Regions from separate parts of the Terribacillus saccharophilus genome, predicted to be linked through region 1. Evidence: riboswitches for the same ligand, from Rfam matches in the RefSeq annotation. Region 1 holds a riboswitch; each other region holds the start of a gene.
What was found. Region 1 has a riboswitch for S-adenosylmethionine ahead of GZ22_RS09910 (cyclase family protein). Riboswitches for the same ligand answer to the same signal wherever they lie in the genome.
Positions count from the first base shown of each region.

Region 2: another riboswitch for S-adenosylmethionine. It lies ahead of GZ22_RS04035 (M20 metallopeptidase family protein); the one in region 1 lies ahead of GZ22_RS09910 (cyclase family protein).
Region 3: another riboswitch for S-adenosylmethionine. It lies ahead of GZ22_RS03460 (LLM class flavin-dependent oxidoreductase); the one in region 1 lies ahead of GZ22_RS09910 (cyclase family protein).

Region 1 covers NZ_CP008876.1:1,950,103-1,956,763, forward strand. Annotated here, with positions in the region: gene GZ22_RS09905 (glycosyl hydrolase family 28-related protein) at 1-1,110, opposite strand, end outside; gene GZ22_RS09910 (cyclase family protein) at 1,181-1,918, opposite strand; SAM riboswitch class I at 2,002-2,088, opposite strand; gene GZ22_RS09915 (nuclease-related domain-containing protein) at 2,183-3,067, opposite strand; gene GZ22_RS09920 (cell wall hydrolase) at 3,424-3,864, opposite strand; gene GZ22_RS09925 (hypothetical protein) at 4,089-4,271, shown strand; gene GZ22_RS09930 (SGNH/GDSL hydrolase family protein) at 4,347-4,946, opposite strand; gene GZ22_RS09935 (response regulator transcription factor) at 4,977-5,729, opposite strand; gene GZ22_RS09940 (cache domain-containing sensor histidine kinase) at 5,704-6,661, opposite strand, start outside.
Region 2 covers NZ_CP008876.1:766,210-772,870, forward strand. Annotated here, with positions in the region: gene GZ22_RS04015 (ABC transporter ATP-binding protein) at 1-250, opposite strand, end outside; gene GZ22_RS04020 (ABC transporter permease) at 264-1,112, opposite strand; gene GZ22_RS04025 (ABC transporter permease) at 1,134-2,078, opposite strand; gene GZ22_RS04030 (ABC transporter substrate-binding protein) at 2,148-3,734, opposite strand; gene GZ22_RS04035 (M20 metallopeptidase family protein) at 3,747-4,943, opposite strand; SAM riboswitch class I at 5,053-5,156, opposite strand; SAM riboswitch class I at 5,355-5,459, shown strand; gene GZ22_RS04040 (methionine biosynthesis PLP-dependent protein) at 5,540-6,640, shown strand; gene GZ22_RS04045 (aminotransferase class I/II-fold pyridoxal phosphate-dependent enzyme) at 6,652-6,661, shown strand, end outside.
Region 3 covers NZ_CP008876.1:660,534-667,194, reverse strand. Annotated here, with positions in the region: gene GZ22_RS03465 (S66 family peptidase) at 1-976, shown strand, start outside; gene GZ22_RS03460 (LLM class flavin-dependent oxidoreductase) at 994-2,358, opposite strand; SAM riboswitch class I at 2,437-2,537, opposite strand; gene GZ22_RS03455 (DnaJ family domain-containing protein) at 2,550-2,921, opposite strand; gene GZ22_RS03450 (CAP domain-containing protein) at 2,992-3,837, opposite strand; gene mreBH (rod-share determining protein MreBH) at 4,338-5,345, shown strand; gene GZ22_RS03440 (VOC family protein) at 5,585-5,944, opposite strand; gene GZ22_RS03435 (uracil-DNA glycosylase) at 5,956-6,588, opposite strand; gene GZ22_RS03430 (YdbC family protein) at 6,590-6,661, opposite strand, start outside.

The DNA of each region.
Region 1 (6,661 bases):
GGATTCCACATGATTGTCACGCAAGCATGCGCCACTTATAGGTGAATGCTCATCGCCTTTCAACCTTATTGCTGAAGCATAATTACCGCCGCCTCTGATGGCGTTCTGCACGATGAGGAAATTTCTGATTGGATTGCTGCGCCCTGTAGGACGGTTTCTACTATCTGTGTCATTTCTGCCGTCCACATTATTTGGATGAATAGCAATCCCACCACCGCACGATTCCATCCGATTATTATATAAAACAACATCCCGCCATGAATAAGCCCGTACAGCCCACTGGAGAGTTTCACTCATTACATTGTCTGAAATAAATATGCGTTCATGCCATCTATCTGCAGTAGCGGAGTGCGAACCAACAGCCCTTCCCCAGCTTCCTTTCGTTTCAGATGGACCGAAGTTATTGTGATGAATCCAAATATCCTGACAAGTTGTTTGATCGAATACAGAGCCTCCCCAAGGGAAAACTCTGCGTGCTTTGGCTAAATCCAACTGAATTGCCTCACTATAAGCGCGCTCTCCATTACGATCATCATAACCAAGAAACTTGCAATGCCGCACTTCGATATTACGCATGGCATTCAGTTCAATCGCGTGTCCGCCACCGTGCTCTACCAGCTGCAGCTGTTCAATAATCACATTTTCCGCATGCGCTAATACAAAGCTAGTACCGCCACGGTAAGCAGGGAAATTCGCATCCCATGTCCCGCCTCGAATAATTAGATTGCCATTGCCACGATATGCACGCATTCGATTCCGCCTGCGTAAATTCAGCAGCATCGGTCCATGATGCTTTTTTCGGAATATAGAATTATCATCCGCCTCAAAGAATGTGTTTGGCTTGAGACGCAATGGTCGACGCAATATGTAAAGTCCTGGCGGAAAGACAATATGTAAGCCTTTTTTGCGATCAGCTAGGTTCAGCAGCTGCTGAATACCCTTCGCATCATCATGTCTTCCATCAGCTCTGATTAGCGGATGATCTGTTGCTACTATTGTATATGCTGACTTTAACTTTTCATTTAAATGATTGCTAGTTCGACTTATATCTCGCAGCGTTTCCGCTAGTTCGTTGAATACTGCTGGCAACTTCTGTTCCTTCTCCATCATGCCGCCTCCTATCAGTGAGTATTTTACCCATTATCCGATTTGGAGAGCCTTTAATCATATTGCGTTACTTTTAAGGCAAGACAGCAAAAGAACGAACAGGAAATCCTGACGCTTTTCCTGCTTTCGGTACGATATTAAAGATGAACGCCCCTTTTGCTGGCAGCTGATCAAGATTCGTCAACAGCTCAACTTGGTAGGAATCTTGTTCCAACACATAATATTCACCAATCAGAGCGCCATTTTTTTGAAAATCGACCGCTGCATCAGTATCAAACGTCTCATGCCCTACTGCCTTAATATCTCGTTCTTCATATAGAAACTTTAGACTTTCCAGTGACCAGCCAGGAGAATGACTGCTTCCCTGTTCATCTTTATTATCCATCTGCTCCTGATTTGGCCAGCGTTTGCTCCAATCTGTCCTTAAGGCTACGAAAGTGCCCGGTTCAATCTTGCCATGCACTGACTCAAACGCCTGAATATCTTCTACAGACAATGCATAATCATGATCGGCAGCAGCTTCCTTAGATTTATCAATCACAACAAGCGGTAACACCAATTCTTTCAGCTCCAGCTCTTCTAAGTATCGTGTCTCACGCACAAAGTGAATCGGTGCATCCAGATGCGTTCCGTATTGCCCCGGGAAAGTAAAACTCTGAGCGAAGAACCCATCATCATGCGAGAATAGTGTTTCGAACTTTGCAGAATTAAAAGCTGAAAAACGCGGAGACTCTGGTCCAAAGGTGTGCGTCAGATCCACCCATTTCTTTTCTCTTAAAACATCCAATGCTTTACTCAACTCGTTTGACATACACAATCACCTCATATTAATAGTGTAAAAAACAAAAAACCTCTCCTAAATAAGAAGAGGTTCGCTACTTTTATGTAGTCCGGTTCTTATCTAGTCTGGAATTAGCACAGTACAAACAGTCTGTTGCTGAAGCTTCATAGGGCCAGTCCCTCCGCCTCTCTGGATAAGAGAATATTCTGTTAACTATCATTATATAGTAAAATCGCTTTTCAGTTCAAGAAAATAAAGCACAAGACATTGAATCTTGCTAATGTAATCCTCTCGTCAACTTCTTTGGTGTTCAAAACAAAAAACCTTACCTTTAAAACGAATATGATTATCCTCGCAGTAAGCCTTTACCTTTCTAGAAACTTCTATATTACAGGTGAAACATTTCGCTTTCGCTTCAGACTGAGCAGCTGATGCCTCTCTATATTTTTTTTGTTTCAATGAATCAATATGCTCTGATCTAATCTTTGGATCCGTTATGTTATTTTTGCTCAATATACGATACATGGATAAGACGTCTTCATCAGTGTATCTTGGAGAATTGGCTTGCACTCTTAACACATTCATTTTTCTACTTATGTACTCCGATAATTCCGTATCATAAACGATGAGATCATTCGATTGAATTTTTCTCAGATCTTCATTCACCTTAAACATACATCTTCTGGTAAACGAGACAATGGAAACGAAATTCGATTCTTCCTCTTCCGACAATATCGATTTTAATGCTTTAATATGTCCAAAATTTTGATGAAAAGGATTCATCATAGGAAATTTCCCATTCACACTCCACTTATCTCTATTTCGGTCGCCATAAATTGTCCCGGCGTAATTTTTCGTTTCAATTACGAATATTGCATAGGATGTAAATATGACATGATCAATTTGAGAATAACCAGATTTTGCGCGAGGATTAGGGAGTAAAACATCACTCAGATATCGGCTATTCTTGGGTAATTGATCAAGTTGAATGTTGATTTTGTACTCTCCAAGTTCTCCAATTCTGGTTGAAGTTATCATAGGTTTCTTTGCTTTTGGTACAGTTTTAGACTTTTCCGATTTTGCATTTGATTTCTTTGATTTAGATCTTTTACCAAACAACCTCTGCAACAATTTAATCAGCCTCTTTTCAAACCACGAATTAGAATATACATTTTTCAATAGGATAATCTTACCACAAATTAATGTAATACTATGATAGTGAATTAGATAAATCAAAACGAGGCTGGGCATAAGTGTTTTAACCATAAAAAAACCGAACAATATTGTAAATCTTCATAAGAAAATTTACATAAGTTCGGTAATTTTGATTAGTTATCCATCTTAGCGTAGGCAGAACACGGAGACTCCTACGGGAACAGCACGAGCTGAAGACCCCGCAGTGGTGAACTTTCCACGAGGAGGCTGAGGCCGTGCCCGTGGAAAGCGGAGTGTTCTGCCGAAGCGGCGCTCAAGAATAACATTCATTTTAAGTAATGAGAATTTAGTTATTTTCCAGCCTCGTTCCATCATTCATCTTACCCCATATAAACACTATCACACGTGCCAGCCTGCGGCTCATAAAAGCAATGATCTTTAAACTGACCTGCAAACGGCTGGCCATACCATGTTGGAGGGCATGGTGCATACGGATTAAAATACCAAAGCGCGTACGAAGCAGGCTGCTGTCTCCAGGACTTCAAGTTTCTTTCTGCCAACCTTCTTTCCTGTTCACGTGCTCGTTGATAAAAAATATTTCCTTTTTGAACAGCTTCGAATGAATAATTCCCGCCCTGTATTTGGAAAATGACGTCATTGATTGATCTTACATCCCCAAAATCTAAACAGTCAGCTACAGCACGGTTTACAATGACATTTCCTACAAACAGCATTCCTAGCTGTCCTTCCCCTTCTGCTTCTGCGCGCATCATTCTAGCCATCAAGTCAATGTCTGAGCTATTGTATTGTACTCTTGCCATGTTATCACCCCACATACAGCGTATGAAAAAAGCCCTCTTTCATGTCATTGTATTAGAGGAAAGCTTAGTCCTATGTATGCAAAATATATATTTTTCATTTTTCACAAGAAAAGCTCTTACTAAAGGTAAATACTGGGGTTTTATACTTGCAGAAGTAGCTATATAATGAAGATGTGAATTTATTCAGAAAAATAAAAATAATGATGAAATGAGGTCTTGTGAACATGGATAATAAAAAATGCCTTAAATGTGGTGCTAGTGAATTTGCTGAAGGTACAGATTTCATACCTATCAAACCGAACAAAATGGCTTTAAGTGGCGGAAATAAAATATATACTTTTTGCTTAGAATGTGGTGAAGTTGATTCAATACGTGTTGAAAATACAGCTATATTCAGAAAAAAATAGAAGAAGTTCAGTGTTAAGTAAAGCATTTGGGAAACCATTGCAATAAGGGTTTCCCATCTTTGTGATAAGACAAAATCAATTACGTTCTGTCGCAAAGTATGCTTCCAACCACGTATCAGCCATCAGTCTATTACCGGCATCGGTCATATGAACACCGTCTGTTGTCAAATCCGTTTTCTTTGTTTGCAAGAAGGCTGTATGTGTCGGGACGAGAGTAGCATCATACTTTGCGGCCAGTTCCCTGACAATGTCTACATACGGAATTAACATCTGATTTCCTTTTGATTCATTATTTTCTTCAATAATTGTCGGCTCCATAAGGAAAATCTCAGCACCCATATGTTTTGTTTCAGCGAGGAGATTAGAGAGGACTGCTTTGAACTCATCCGGATACACCTGGTCTATTTGAGGCTGATCCAGCTGTCTCCATACGTCATTGATTCCAATTGAGATTGATACTAAGACTGGCTTTAATGAGAGTACATCTTGTTCCCATCTAGCCGCTAAATCGGTGACACGGTTGCCTCCTACTCCCTTATTGAAGATATCTACATCTTTTTTCGGTACCAGTTCATCCTGAATCATTTTTACATAGCCATTACCTATGTCTCGAGGATCTTCAAATCTTCCACATTCGGTAATACTGTCTCCGATAAAAACCCATTTTTGACTCATCTAAATACCTCCTTTAAAATACCAGCCTGTTCACCTGTTTTTTATCCAGTCAGTAGGGCTGCATCCTTTACTTTTCTTAAAAATCTGACTGAAATATTGCGGATTATTTCCATAACCTAATTGCTCTGCTAGTTCAAAGACTTTAATATCCCTCTGTCTTCTCATAATTTCTATCGCTTTATCAATTCTGCATCTCAATACATAAGCAGAGAATTTCTCTCCTACTTCTTTCTTGAATAACTTCCCTAAGTAATCTGTGTTCATATATAAGATCTCATTGGCTATCCATTGCAATGACAAGTCCGGATTATCAATATTCTCTTTTATGCTATCTATTATTTTGTTAACGACTGCGGAGTATTTTACAGATGCTTCCGTTTGGCTGCTTATATTTTTCTCTTTATTCTCATCTGCAAGTTCTTGGACGACTTCCGCTAATGCTTCATGAATATCTTCTTCACTTGATGGTTTCAGCAAATAATGCTTCACACCAAAACGCATCGCTTTTTGTGCATATTCAAATTGGTTATATCCAGAAAGCAGTATCCATTTGATTAGAGGAGAGACTTTTCTTCCTTGTTCGATCAATCCCATTCCATCCAGACCTGGCATGGTGATATCAGTAATCACGATATCTGGGTTCTGCTCTTTAATAAAATCCAAAGCTTCCAGTCCATTTTTTGCGACACCATGTAAAACAGTTCCCTGCTGCTCCCATTCTACAATAGAAGATATTCCTTCCAGAAGCATCGGCTCATCATCTACCAGCAGAACTTTGAACACTATCACTTCCTCCTTCATAAGGAATCGTCAGCATGATTTTTGTTCCCACGCCAATTTCACTCATTACTTGAATTCCGTATTCGGGACCGAACATGATCCTTAACCGATTATCTATATTTCTGATGCCTAAGCCCGTGCCTTTTGGACGATAATCTCCGCTAGCTAATTTATTTAGTAGCTCTTTTTCCATTCCAGGCCCGTCATCCGTTACTGAAATAAACGTTTCTCCTCCTTTGCGCACCGCTTCCACTCTTATCGTACATACACCAATAATTTCCTGCAGACCATATCGTATTGCATTTTCAACCAAAGGCTGTAAGCTGAATTTAGGTACCTTACACGAAAGAAGATGATCAGGAATATCCGTGTGGAATCTTAGACGTTCTTGAAAACGATAAGATTGAATCGTAATATAGTGGCTCACTATTTCCAGTTCATCAGCAAGAGGAATCAGAGCTTCTTTCGTTTCCAGAGACGACCGTAAAATAAAGCCAAGTGACGTTGCCATATGTGATGTTTCCTTATGTTTGCCCAGTCTTGCCGACCAATTAATGGATTCCAATGTGTTATAAAGAAAATGAGGATTAATCTGTGCTTGGAGTGTTTTGAATTCAGCGTCCTTGATTACTAGCTGCTTTTTATAATTTTCTTCAATTAATGAATGAATCTGGTTCATCATTTTATTGAAGTTTTCATGCATTTGCCCTGCCTCATCTTTAGAGAACCTTACGTTACTATCCACCTTAAAGTCCTCAACCTCCCCTTTTTGTACTCTCTTCATCTTTTTATTCAATGCTTCTATTGGATTGGTGATTCCTTTAATGAAACGGATACCAAGAAACAGTAATATCACAAATAACAAAACATAAATGGACAATACAGTACTTTTCACCAAAGTAACGGCCTGGAATAATTGACTGTAGGGAGAAGCG
Region 2 (6,661 bases), 1.2 Mb from region 1:
TACGCAGACGCTTTTTATCCATTGTCAGGATGTTCTCTCCTTCGAACAGAATTTCACCTTTTGGATACGTTGCGGGCGGTTCTGGATTAAGCTTTGTCAGCGAATGGGCGAGCACACTCTTTCCACTGCCCGATTCCCCGACAATACCGATTGTCTGCCCGGCTTCCAGCCGGAAGGATACACCATCAACTGCTTTGACGAGGCCAGCTGGTGTATCCAGGTGTACATGCAGATTGTTAACTTCTAGCATAATGAAACCTCCTCTAGGCAGCGGGTGCTGTTTGCTTTGGTTTGCGTTTCCGTTTTTTCTTGACGCTATGTGGATCGAAGGCGTCCCTGAGACCGTCACCGAGTATGTTCAACGATAAAACAGTAATGACGATTGCGACACCTGGGAAAATCGAGAACCATGGAGCGATTGTGATATAAATTTGTGATTCCTGCAGCATATTACCCCATGTCGGTGTGGATGGATTAACTCCGACACCGAGGAAGCTTAGTGCTGCTTCTGCCAGTATTGCTTTGGCAAAGATGAACGTACTTTGCACAATAATTGGCGATAGTACATTCGGCAGGATATAACGGAATATGATCACCACATTATTTGTTCCCGTCGTTCTTGCTGCTTCAATGTATTGTGCGTTTTTGATTTGCAGCACAGCAGAGCGCACAACACGAGCCATGACTGGGAAGAAGGCAATTGTCAGGGCGATGACGATATTGGTGATGCTTCCGCCTAAAGCCGCAACGAGTGCTAATGCAAGCAGAAGCGCAGGGAAGGCGAGAAAGCCATCTACAATCCGCATCAAGATGAAATCAGTTTTCCGGAAATAACCGGATATCAGACCAATCAGTGTACCAATTACAGTTGCCACGACAGCTACAATGACGCCGACAGCCAGAGACACGCGAGCAGCTACAATAACACGAGCAAAGATGTCGCGACCAAAATCATCTGTACCGAACCAATGGGTGCCAGATGGTGCAAGCAGACGCTGGTTGGCGTCTATCGCTGCAGGGGAGACAGGCAGCCACAAATTTGCAGTTATAGTCGCTAATGCAACAAGCAAGAAAATAGTAAGTGCTATAATATTCCTCTTCTTTGACATCATCGTTTATGTACCTCCTTCGGCTCAGTCATAGCGGATCCTCGGATCAAGGAATGCATACAAAAGATCGACGATTAAGTTGACTAGAACGTAAATCGCAGCGATGAATAGCACGACGCCTTGAATCACTGGGTAATCCCGTCGGTGAATCGAATCGATTAAAAGCTGCCCGATACCAGGGATGGTGAAAAGTGTTTCGATGATAACCGTTCCGCCAAGCAGACCTGCCACTGTGGCACCAAGCACAGTTGTTGTTGGGATGAGCGCATTGGAGAAAACGTGCTTCATCAATACATCGCGTTCACGGACGCCTTTCGCTCGTGCTGTTTTTGTATAATCCTGGTTCACGGAATCCAGCATGCTGTCCCGCAGCATTCGGGCAATGATGCCGATTTCTACTAATGCCAGTACGAAAGCAGGCAGCAGCAAATGATAAATCCATGGACCAAATCCTTCAGCAAGCGGCATATATCCGGCGACCGGGAAGATCGGGAATGTTACACCAAAAACAAGCACAAGCAAAATCGCAAGCCAGAATTCCGGTATGGATACACCAAGAAGGGAAGCGTTAGTAAATAACGGATCAAGTATCGTTTTACGCAAGGATACAATCAGGATTGCCAGCGGAATGGAGATGACCAAAATAAAGAGCAGGGACAATACCATCAAGCTAATCGTTGGTCCAAAATTGCCAAAAATCAGCTCCGTAACTGGCTGGGCAGAATAGACACTCGTTCCTAAATCGCCGGTCATAACTTGTTTGATCCAATCGAAGAACTGGATATACAAAGGCTCATTTAAACCAAGCTGTTTCTCTAGCTGTGCAATGGCTTCCGGTGAAGCGTCTTCTCCAAGGATGATAAAGGCTGGATTTCCGGGTGTCAGGTGAACGAGCAGGAATACAATGATGCTGACAACGAGCATAACCGGTATGACAGATAACAGTCTTCGGATCGTGTAACTAAGCACATGTGTCACTCCTTTATTTAGAAATGGAAGAAAATCGCCAGCGGTAACGCAGGCGATTTTCTCGGGGCATTACTGTGATTTCCATGTATTCCAGAAGCGAGGACCATACCAATCATCATAATCCTGCAAATTGGAAGTGCGTGCATCGAGCGTAGAAAGATTGCTTACTTTCTCAAACGGAAGCTCGTCATAAATCGTCTTGTTCAGCTCAGCGAGGATCTCTTGCTGGGCGGCTTCATCTTCTGCTTCCCCCCATTGTGTGATAAGCTCCTGCCAGCGTTCGCTGTTGTACCAGCCGCTGCTGTTGGAATCCTGGCTTACTACACCAGCTTGGTTTGGCGAGAAGAATGGAGACCAGCCGACTACGACCATATCCCAGTTAGAGCCATCGCTCCATTTTTCCAGGTAAGTTGCCCATTCATAGGACTCCAGTTCGACGTTGAAGCCAACTGCTTCAAGCTGCTGTTCTGCGATTTCGGCAATTTTCTTATACTCTGCATGATCATTAGAGAAGATGATTTTTACTGGCTGACCGTCATAGGAGCTGTCTTCAAGCAGCTTTTTAGCTTCATCCTGATTAAAAGCTTCGAAGTTGTCGATGTTTTGATCCGAGTAAAGAGCGGTCTGATCTGGGGTGAACAAGGCACCATCTAGATTATAAAATTCGCTGTTGCCGTAAGTTGCTTTGGCGATTGCTTCTTTATCCAGTGCAGCATGCAGTGCTTCTCTGACCTTGATATCATCGAAAGGTGCTTCTGATTTATCCGGTGTAATGACAGAGTAGCCATTACTGGAGATAGCTGGTTCAACATTTGGTGTCGTATCAACTACATCATATAAATCAAGCGGGATCGATTGTACATAATCATATAGATCTGTTTTAAGTCCATTGAGCATGACTTGCGGATCCTTTACGATCTTGAAATGAATCGTATCCAGGTATGCGGTTTTCTTACCTGTCAAACCGCCCCAGTCTTCTTCTTCACGAGATTGATAGTCATCGAATTTGGAAAGGACAATTTCATTCCCGCGCTTCCAGGAATCAAATTTGAATGGACCTGTACCGATAAGCTGCTCGTTTGTCAGCGGCTGCTCACCTGCTGCTTCAGCAATGTCAGCTGGAATGATGACAGCTGATGCTTTTGGTGCAGACATATCAGTAAGCAAAGCGGTATACGGATCGTTGAGCGTAATGACCAATGTCAGGTTATCTGTTGCTTCGACTGAATCAACATGTGTTGCAGCGATCTTACCGACAGAGGAGACCTTCAGCCAGCGGTCGATTGATGCTTTTGCGTCTTCAGCTGTTACGTCTTGCCCGTTATGGAATTTCAGTCCGTCACGAAGCGTGATCGTATAGGTTTTTTTATCATCACTGACGGTATGATCGTCAGCAAGCAAAGGGCGTACTTGATAATCATGATCTATTGCAAATAAACCTTCGTAAATATGCCAGCCAATTTTTCTAGTAGCACTTTCTCCGGAATACATCCAGTCAAGCGTATCGGGATCAGCTGTCATGGCAACATTTAGGTCACCGCCTTCAACGGGATCTCCGCCGCTTGCACCGGAACTGCTGCTGGAATTGCTGGAGCACCCGAATAGGGCAATAGTGGCCATCAAGCCGAATAATATAAGTGCAAACTTCTTATTCAATATACTTCCTCCTTAGCTTCCCAATAACGAGAATACAATTTTCGTAAATGCTTTTTCCGTGATAAGCAAAGCTCGCTCATCGATGTCGAACTTAGGATGATGATGTGGATAATGTGTGGCAGTATCCTCATTGCGGGAGCCAACTTTAAAGAAGCTTCCGGGTTTCTCCTGTAAATAATAAGCGAAGTCTTCAGCGCCCATCCCAGTTTCAAGCGGAATAACCTGTTCTTCACCGAATTCTTCGGCAAACAGACGCTGCAGAAGTGCGGTTTCTTCCGGGTGGTTGTAAAGAGCAGGATAGCCGTGCAGATAATCAATTGAATAGGTTGCGCCGAATCCAGTTGCAATACCGTCTACAATGGACTCTATCTGTTTTCTCACCTGCTGGCGGATATCAGCATTAAACGTCCGGACTGTTCCTTCCAATCTGGCGGTATCCGGAATAACATTGAATGCTTGGCCAGACTGGAACACACCAAGTGTCACAACTGCTGATTCCAGAGGGTTGACTCTGCGGCTGACAATCTTCTGCAATGCGCTGACAATATCACTGCCGATGACAATTGGATCGACAGCTTCATGTGGAGCTGCGCCATGACCGCCTTTTCCTTGGATGGTGATCGCAAATTTATCAACTGCTGCCATCTTGAAGCCTTCGCCAACACCGATCTTTCCGATAGGAGCAGCCGAATTAAGGTGGGCACCGTAAACATAGTCCACACCATCAAGTGCACCATCTTCAATCATTGCTTTCGCGCCGCCTGGAGGAACTTCCTCAGCTGGCTGGAACAGGAAGACCACTTTACCTTTCAGGCTTTCCTTGTGCTTGATCAATGTTTTAGCAGTTCCGAGCAAGGCGGCTGTATGACCGTCATGACCGCAAGCATGCATGACGCCAGATGTCTTGGATCGATACGCAGTCTCTTTTTCATCTTCAATCGGTAGCGCGTCGAAATCGGCTCGCAGAGCAATCGTTGGGCCTGCTGTCTTTCCTGCAAGTGTAGCGACGATGCCATAACCGCCGATGTTTGTCTGGATATCTTCATAACCGAAGCTGCGCAGTTTATCAGCGATAAAACGGGCTGTCTCTGTTTCCTGGAAACTCAATTCGGGATGCTGGTGCAAATATCGTCTCCACTCAACCACTTCAGCGAAATTGTCTTCTAGTTCCGTATGTACTTCTGCTATTCTCTGCTTGATCTGTTCCATTTCCAACCTCCTGTAATAATCTTGATATTTCCAATGGATATAATCGGAATTGATGCTAAAAAAAGACCCTCTTCCAGACAGAAGAGGGTCTTTTAAAGATTTTCCGCTCTTCTTATCTGCAGTGTTATACACCTGGAATTAGCACAGTACTGCACCTTGCAGCCTGTTGCTTTGGTTTCGTTGGGCCATTCCCTCCACCAATCTCGATAAGAAATATTAGTTGTAAGGAAAAGGATAGACCGAAAAGTTCTGGGTGTCAATCCTATTTTTTGTCACTTTTTTTCCTAATGAGCTGTACTATGCTAAAAATTACATCAGAAAAAGATTCATTTGGCAGAAAATTTTAAATAATGCTTGACTGTATATTTTTGTGTGTTAACATAGCTTTAATATAAAAATTAAATAGAAATTTTCTTATCAAGAGAGACGGAGGGAATTGGCCCGATGATGTCTCAGCAACCAGTCTGAGAAAGACACGGTGCTAAATCCAAAAGGTATCCGCCTTAAAGATAAGAAGCTGATTCGGTCATGACTGAACCTTCTTCCTTTTTGGGGAGAAGGTTCTTTTTTTGTTTAAGAGAAGGGTGAGAAGCGGTATGGGAAATAGTTTGGAAACAACATTCGTGCAGTTAGGAAATCGCAGTGACGGAATAACAGGAGCAGTGAATCCGCCAGTGTATCTGTCCACTGCTTATGCACATGGAGGAATCGGCGAATCTACCGGGTATGATTATTCACGGACGAAGAATCCTACTCGTTCTGTCCTGGAAGAAGGTTTTGCAATGCTGGAAAAAGGCGATCGAGCTTTTGCATGCAGCTCAGGCATGGCAGCAATTCAGCTTGTATTATCCCTTTTTCGTTCAGGCGATTCACTGCTAGTGCCAGAGGATATTTATGGAGGCACCTATCGACTGTTTGATTTCTATTCAGATGCATATGACGTATCGCCGGTATATGCGCCATTTCATTCCGTTGAAGAGACTGCAGCATTGATAACGGAAGATACAAAAGCAATTTTCCTTGAAACACCGACAAACCCGCTCATGCAGGAAATCGATATTGCTGCATATGCGCAATTAGCAAAAGATCATAACCTGCTGTTGATTGTTGATAATACGTTTCTGACGCCTTATTTCCAACAGCCGATAACAGAAGGGGCAGATATTGTCATCCATAGTGCGACGAAATATATCGGCGGCCACAATGATGTTTTAGCCGGTCTTGTAGTGAGTAAGGGCTGTGAATTATCAGATCGATTAGCAGTATTGCATAACGGCACGGGTGCTGTCTTGTCACCGCTCGATTCCTGGTTACTCATCCGCGGCTTGAAGACGCTGCCGCTACGAATGCGGCAGCACCAAGCAAATGCACAGCATATTGCAAATTACCTGGCAGAGGAGTCAAAGGTGAAGGATGTCTTGTATACAGGCAAAGGTGGAATGCTTTCGTTCCGTGTGCAGGACAGCAGCTGGGTCGATACATTCCTTCGCAGCCTAAACATCATCACGTTTGCAGAAAGCCTTGGTGGGGTGGAGAGCTTTATAACGTATCCGACAACACAGACACATGCGGACATTCCTATTGAGGAGAGGGAAGCCAGAGGAATTTGTGATTGTCTGCTTCGCTTCTCGGTCGGAATTGAAGAAGCAGAGGATTTGATTGGTGATTTACAGCAAGCATTCGCCAAACTGGATTAGGAGGTCATCATATGGAAGAAC
Region 3 (6,661 bases), 1.3 Mb from region 1:
CACTGCTCCCTCAAGCGGAGTTCCTGCACCATTGCATCCCAAGATACATAAAGCTAAAAGTCAGCTCGAGAAACTTGGTTCCAATGTAGTCATCGGAGAAACCGTCTGGACTCAGCAAGCAGCCAGAAGCAGCTCTGCTGAAACTAGAGCAATCGAGCTAATGACTTATTTAACTGATTCCGCAATTGATGCCATTATGCCGCCATGGGGTGGAGAACTGCTTGTACAAGTATTGCCTAAGCTGGATTGGGATAAGATATCTAAAAGCAAGCCTACATGGCTGATTGGTTATTCCGACACAAGCACACTTCTATGCAGCTATACACTCCAGACAAATATTGCATCTGCTCATACGACAAACTTCTTTGATTTGAATATGGAAAACCTTGATGATACGACAATGCAATGGCATAAGATATTATCAGCACCCTCTCGCAAGCATGTTGTCCAGCACTCATCTCCTATGTATCAATCATCATGGGATGCGCTATTTGTACAAGAAAATCCTGCGGGCTTTGATTTGGACAGCAAAACGGAATGGAAATCTTCGACAGGTGAAGCCGTTTCCTTTACTGGCCGTTTAATCGGCGGCTGTCTGAATACATTGACTGCAATAGCCGGAACGAGATATGCCCCCATTAAGGAGTGGCGAGAATCTTTTGAAGAAGAAACGATTGTCTACCTAGAATGGTTGGACTGGACTACTGCCGAAGCTTATCGGAATCTTTGGCACCTGAAGGAACACGGCTGGTTCGATGGAGCGAGCGGTTTACTATTTGGCAGACCTTCTCGAAGTGCACCATCTGAGGATTATGACGACGAACAGATGATATATGAATTTGCAGAAGAAATTGGCCTGCCAATTATCTTTGATACTGATATCGGGCACATGCCACCGCAGTTCACAATGATTAATGGCGCCTTAGCTACTGCATCATTTAAAGATGACAAGGGAACTCTAACTTATCTAGAATAGAAAAGAGGAGCTGATGCTCAGCTCCTCTTTCCTTGTTTTGCCGGATGTGCCGCAGCTAGATGCGGGTGTCCGTATAATTTCTCCCTGAATGTTCCTTCTGCATAATCTCTCTTATATAATCCTCGCTCCTGCAAGATAGGAACAACCAATTCGACAAAGTCATTCAAGTCTTTTGGTGTAATATAATGTGTCAGATTGAAGCCATCAACTCCGCTTCGCACAAAGAAATCCTCGATTTTGTCCGCCACCTGTTCCGGACTGCCGATAATAATATCCATTTCAGCTGGTTGACTGAATTTCTCTTGTATCTCTTTGACTGTAAATGGCTTCGCCGCATCCTTCGTCAGATAAGCAGCTCGCGATTGACCTTGTTCTGTGTGCTTGTATGTGAACAGCTCTTCTTCATTATCATAAGAAGCCAAGTCATAACCAGTCGAGCCGCCATATTGTGCCTTGGCAGCATCTGCGCTCCAATATTGCTTAACTTCCTTATATTTTGCAAGAGCTTTCTCTTCTGTTTCAGCCACGACAACATGCAGGAAAGTAAACGCCTTGATTTCATCACGGCTTCTGCCGTACGCCTCCGCCCGAGCTTTAATATCTTCGATGTAATAGTTGATTTTTTCTGGTGTAGGTCCGCCTACGAAGACACATTCAGCGTGTCTTGCTGCAAAATCACGGCCTTTTTCCGAAGTACCTGCTTGGTAAAGCACAGGTGTACGCTGCGGAGAAGGTTCACTCACATGCGGCCCTTCTACTGAGAAATATGTACCTTTATGTTTTATGCGGTGAACCTTTTCCGGATCCACTAGCACTCCTGTTTCCGTGTCAGAGATAACAGCATCTTCTTCCCAGCTATCCTCCAGCAGCTTATAAGAAACCTCGAGGAATTCATCAGCTATTTTATAACGCTCATCATGCTTCACCATCTTCTCCAGTCCAAAATTCTCGGCAGCGTTCGGTAAATAGGACGTAACGATATTCCAAGCAACACGCCCATTTGTCAGGTGATCAAGCGTCGAAAATTTTCGTGCATTATGAAATGGCTGTTCATAAGATGTACTGACAGTGACAGCGAAGGACAAATGCTTCGTCACAGCTGCCATGGCCGGAATAGCGAAGGCAGGATCATTAAGCGGCACCTGCACTCCATCACGCAGGGCAGCCTTTTCATCCCCTCCGTATGCGTCGTAAACACCAAGCACATCAGCAAAGAATACAGCGTCGAACTTCCCTTTTTCTAAGAGGCGTGCAAGCTCCATCCAGTATTCCAGCGATTTATATTCCCGATGCCTTCTGTTTTCCGGATGCTTCCATAAGCCATGGGCGTTATGATTAGCGGCTGTCATATCAAATGCTTGCAGGATAATTTGTTTCGTCATTGTTCTCCACTCCTCTTATTATGTAAAAAAAGCCTCTTCCGTTTTACAGAAGAGGCTCCTTATCCAAGGTAAATGCTCCTCTTATCTGCCAGACTATCGTCTGCTGGAATTGGCACAGTACATTTCTGCCTGCTGCCGAGGCTTCAAAGGGCCAGTCCCTCCACCTCTCGTGATAAGAAAATACTATTTAGTTATGTTAGTTTATGTTCAATTTGTTCCCGATATTGACTGAGAGTGCCTGGCGAATTTCGCTTAAGCTTCTGAAGCAGTGCTTCGTAGTGAATCTCTTTCTCGCTGATCCGCTTCCGGAAAGCTGCCCGCTCTGAGTCATCCGTACAAATACGCAGTAAATCGCGTAGTGCTACAATTTCTTTCTGCAGCTCCATTTCAGGCGGAATATAGCCAGCATTCTTGAGAATTTTGTAGCTCATCCGCATATCCTCCGGTACACCAGATAGATCTTCCAGCTCCAAAGGTTTTCCCGCTCCTGGAAGGTTACGGAACTCTCCATTGGCTTCAGCCTGCTTGATTCGTTCTTCTGCAAGCAGTGAAATCAGATCCATATAATCACTCCTACATACAAGAAAAGCAACCGATTATAATCGGTTGCTTCTCATTATACAATAATCTGAATTATTTACCAATGAATTGCTGTGTCCAGTAGTTACCGTTTTCTACATAACCTACACCGATATTAGTGTAATCAGGGTTAAGGATGTTCTCACGGTGTCCTTGGCTGTTCATCCATGCTTCAACGACTTCTTCTGGAGTCTTTTGTCCTTGAGCGATGTTTTCACCTGCAGTTTTATAAGAAATACCAAAAGATTTCATCATATCGAACGGAGAACCGTAAGTCGGGCTGTTGTGATCGAAGTAACCATTGTCAGCCATATCTTTGGATTTCGCACGTGCTACTTTGCTTAGTTCAGTATCAGCTTTCAAAGCTTTAAGACCAGCTTTTTCACGCTCTTTGTTAGTCAAGTCTACTACTTGCTGTTCGAAAGCACTTAGGCCTTCAGTAGCTTGCTTATCTTCTGTCTTCTTGCTGTCAGAAGCAGTTTCTTGTTTTTGTGCTGGAGCTTGAGCTTTTTGTTCAGTTGCTTGCTCTTCAGCTTTTTCTTCTTTTTGTGGAGCAGCTTTTTGCTCTTCTTTCTGAGCAGCTGGTGCTTTTGCTTCCTCTTGCTTAGGTTGTGCTTGAGCAGGAGTTTGTGCTTGCTCCTGTTGAGATGGCTGCTGAACATTGTATTTTGCTAGCAAGCTATCAGTATTGATGTGAATGTTATAAGCTGATAGATATTCATTCACCCATTTATTCAAATCTTCGATAGAAGAGAAAGATCCGCTTTTCACTACTTGTGCTACGTGCACTTGAGCTTCTTCTTTAGTTGGTTGTGCTGGTGCAGCATTTGCTGTTCCTGCCAAAGCGCCACCTGCTAGGATAGCTGTAGATAGTGTTGTTACTAATACTTTCTTGAACATGATGTTGCTCCTTTCGAGATGTGTGTTTTTTGATGCAGCAACATCATAGCATGGGTTTTTGTGTAATATTGCAGCCTAGAATTTCCAATAGGCACTCATTCCTGAGCAACACTAGTAAAAAGTCGGTTCTTATGCGAAATCGTACCCGCTTTATAAGCTATGAAACTAGCAATAAACAGCCGCCCTTCTATTTTTTGGATGTAATTTAGGATTGACACCTTTTTTTATTCCTAGTTTTTGTAACAATACCTCAGTTTTTGTAATCTATCTGTAAATTGACTTGCTGCTATTCCTTCTATATAATCCTTTTCTCCTATACTTATTAGTTTAATCTACCAAATTAGGATAAAGGTATCTCTTTAACACCTCTATACCAGGTGATAGAATGAATTATGTCGAATTTTAGCGGCTTTTTAGCTCTTTGACAGATCTACCCCCATAAAGCCTTATACGGGGGAGAATAAATATAGTAGAAATATGTCATTATTGGAGGAAATATAATGTTTTCTAATCCCGAAATCGGAATAGACCTTGGCACTGCAAATATACTTGTGTATACAAAACAAAAAGGAATCGTATTGAATGAACCTTCCGTGGTTGCAATTGATATGGAAACAAAAAACGTCGTTGCTGTTGGAGCAGAAGCGAAAGAAATGGTCGGTAAAACTCCTCAGAATATCGTACCGATTCGCCCATTAAAAGATGGCGTAATCGCTGACTATGATGTAACAGCTCAATTATTGAAAGAAATCCTGAAAAAAGTGAGCAAAGTGATGGGATCTTCCCTTCGCAAACCAACTATCGTTGTCTGCACACCGTCTGGAAGTACTTCAGTTGAAAGACGCGCTATACATAATGCGGTCAAATCGTATGGTGCTAAAAACGTCCACTTGATTGAAGAACCAATTGCTGCAGCAATTGGAGCTGACCTCCCAGTAGATGAGCCAGTTGCGAATGTAATTGTCGATATCGGCGGCGGTACAAGTGAAGTTGGTATTATTTCATTCGGCGGCGTTGTTTCTTGCCGTTCTGTCCGCATTGGAGGAGATTCAATGGATGAGGAAATCATCCAATATATCCGTAAGCAGTACAATATCCTCATCGGGGAAAGAACTGCAGAACAGATTAAAATGGAAATCGGCTATGCTTTGATTGACCATGATGAATTGATGATGGATGTCCGCGGCCGTGATATGGTAACTGGATTACCGAAGACTGTCGGAATTTCTTCTAAGGAAGTACAAGTAGCTCTTAAAGAATCATTGGAGCAGATCCTCGAAACAATTCGTATGACATTGGAAGACTGCCCGCCGGAACTAAGCGGAGATATCGTTGACCACGGTGTCATCTTGACTGGCGGAGGCGCATTGCTAAAAGGAATGCAGCAATGGCTCGCTTCTGAGATCTCAGTTCCTGTTCATTTGGCTCCGAATCCCCTAGAATCCGTTGCAATCGGTACAGGTCGTGCCCTGCAGATGATCACTAAACTGCAAAAAGCAGCAAAATAAAAAAAACAGGCGTATCAGTCAGCTGATACGCCTGTTTTTTTATAGAAAAGCGGGAAAGACCGTTTAGAAACGAAGGAGTAAGTGAGAAAGCCTGGAGTGAAGTGCCTTCTCCTCACGCAAGGATTTATCGCTTAAGCCGCAGTTTTTGGTCTTTGGAGATAGACATAAAAAGCGGAAAAGACCGTTTAGAAACGAAGGAATAAGTGGGAAAGCCTGGAATGAGGCGTCTTCTCCTCTCACTAGTCTTTGGAGATAGACTGCACCAGTCCAATTCCGATTCCGACTGGGTCAACTAAATACGCGAGATAGAAAGTATCAAAGTCCATCTTTTCACGAACGACCACTGCCCCTTCTTCTTTAGCAGCTTGAATTGCTTTATCCAGGTCATCCACTTCAATCTGGATTCTTGTCCCATGCGGAAAATCATGCGGCCCTTTACTGATTCCGCCATCAATTCCTCCAGCTGTCTCCACACCATGATAACCCCAATTTGGATTACCCACCTTCCAGCCAAAAACATTAGCGTAGAAGCTCGCTGCCTTGTCCGGATCTTGGCTGTTTAATTCAAATCCTATTACTTTACCGTTGACCTTTTCCATTACATCTCTCCTCATCTGTTCAGAAGTTCGCGAATCTTATAGGCATGCTCTTCAATTACCGGCCGCAGTCCCGGATTGTAAAAAACGGACGCTGGATGGTAAGTCGGGAAGATACGATATATCTTCTCTGAAAGGATAAAAGAATCATCCTCCAAGCTTTTCAATTGCTGAACCGGCTGTTCTATCAGCTTCCCAGCAACTTCTGTGATTTTCTCCTTCGAACCGGTTATCCGTTCCCACCCTATTCGCCCTAGGGTCACAAGAATTTCCGGTTCCGCCTGGGCAATTTCATAATCGAGCACAGGTGCATGGGCGAGAATTTCGGCCTTAGTTGGTGTCCGGTTGTATTTTTTTGTGACAGTTTCACCGCGAATATGCTTTGTCTTATATTGATAAGGTCTGCTTCTGACTGAGCTCGAGATGAATACCTCTGATCTATCCACAGCAGCTCGCTCCAGAAATAGATCCAACTCTTTGCCAGCTCTTCCGCTGAATGGCACCAGGCTATGTATCTCCGTCTCCCCTGGTGCTTCTCCGACAAAGAAAAGAACTGGATGCTTTGGCCCTCTTCCGGGCAGAAAACCTTCACACGGATAAGGAGCCATTCTCTCTTTGGCTAGCTGAACTAACTTCTCCGGCAGCATGTCAGTCCTGCTCCTGCAATAGGTTACGCAGTGCACTGACTTCCTCAGCTGACAACGTAATACCTTTTCCCAT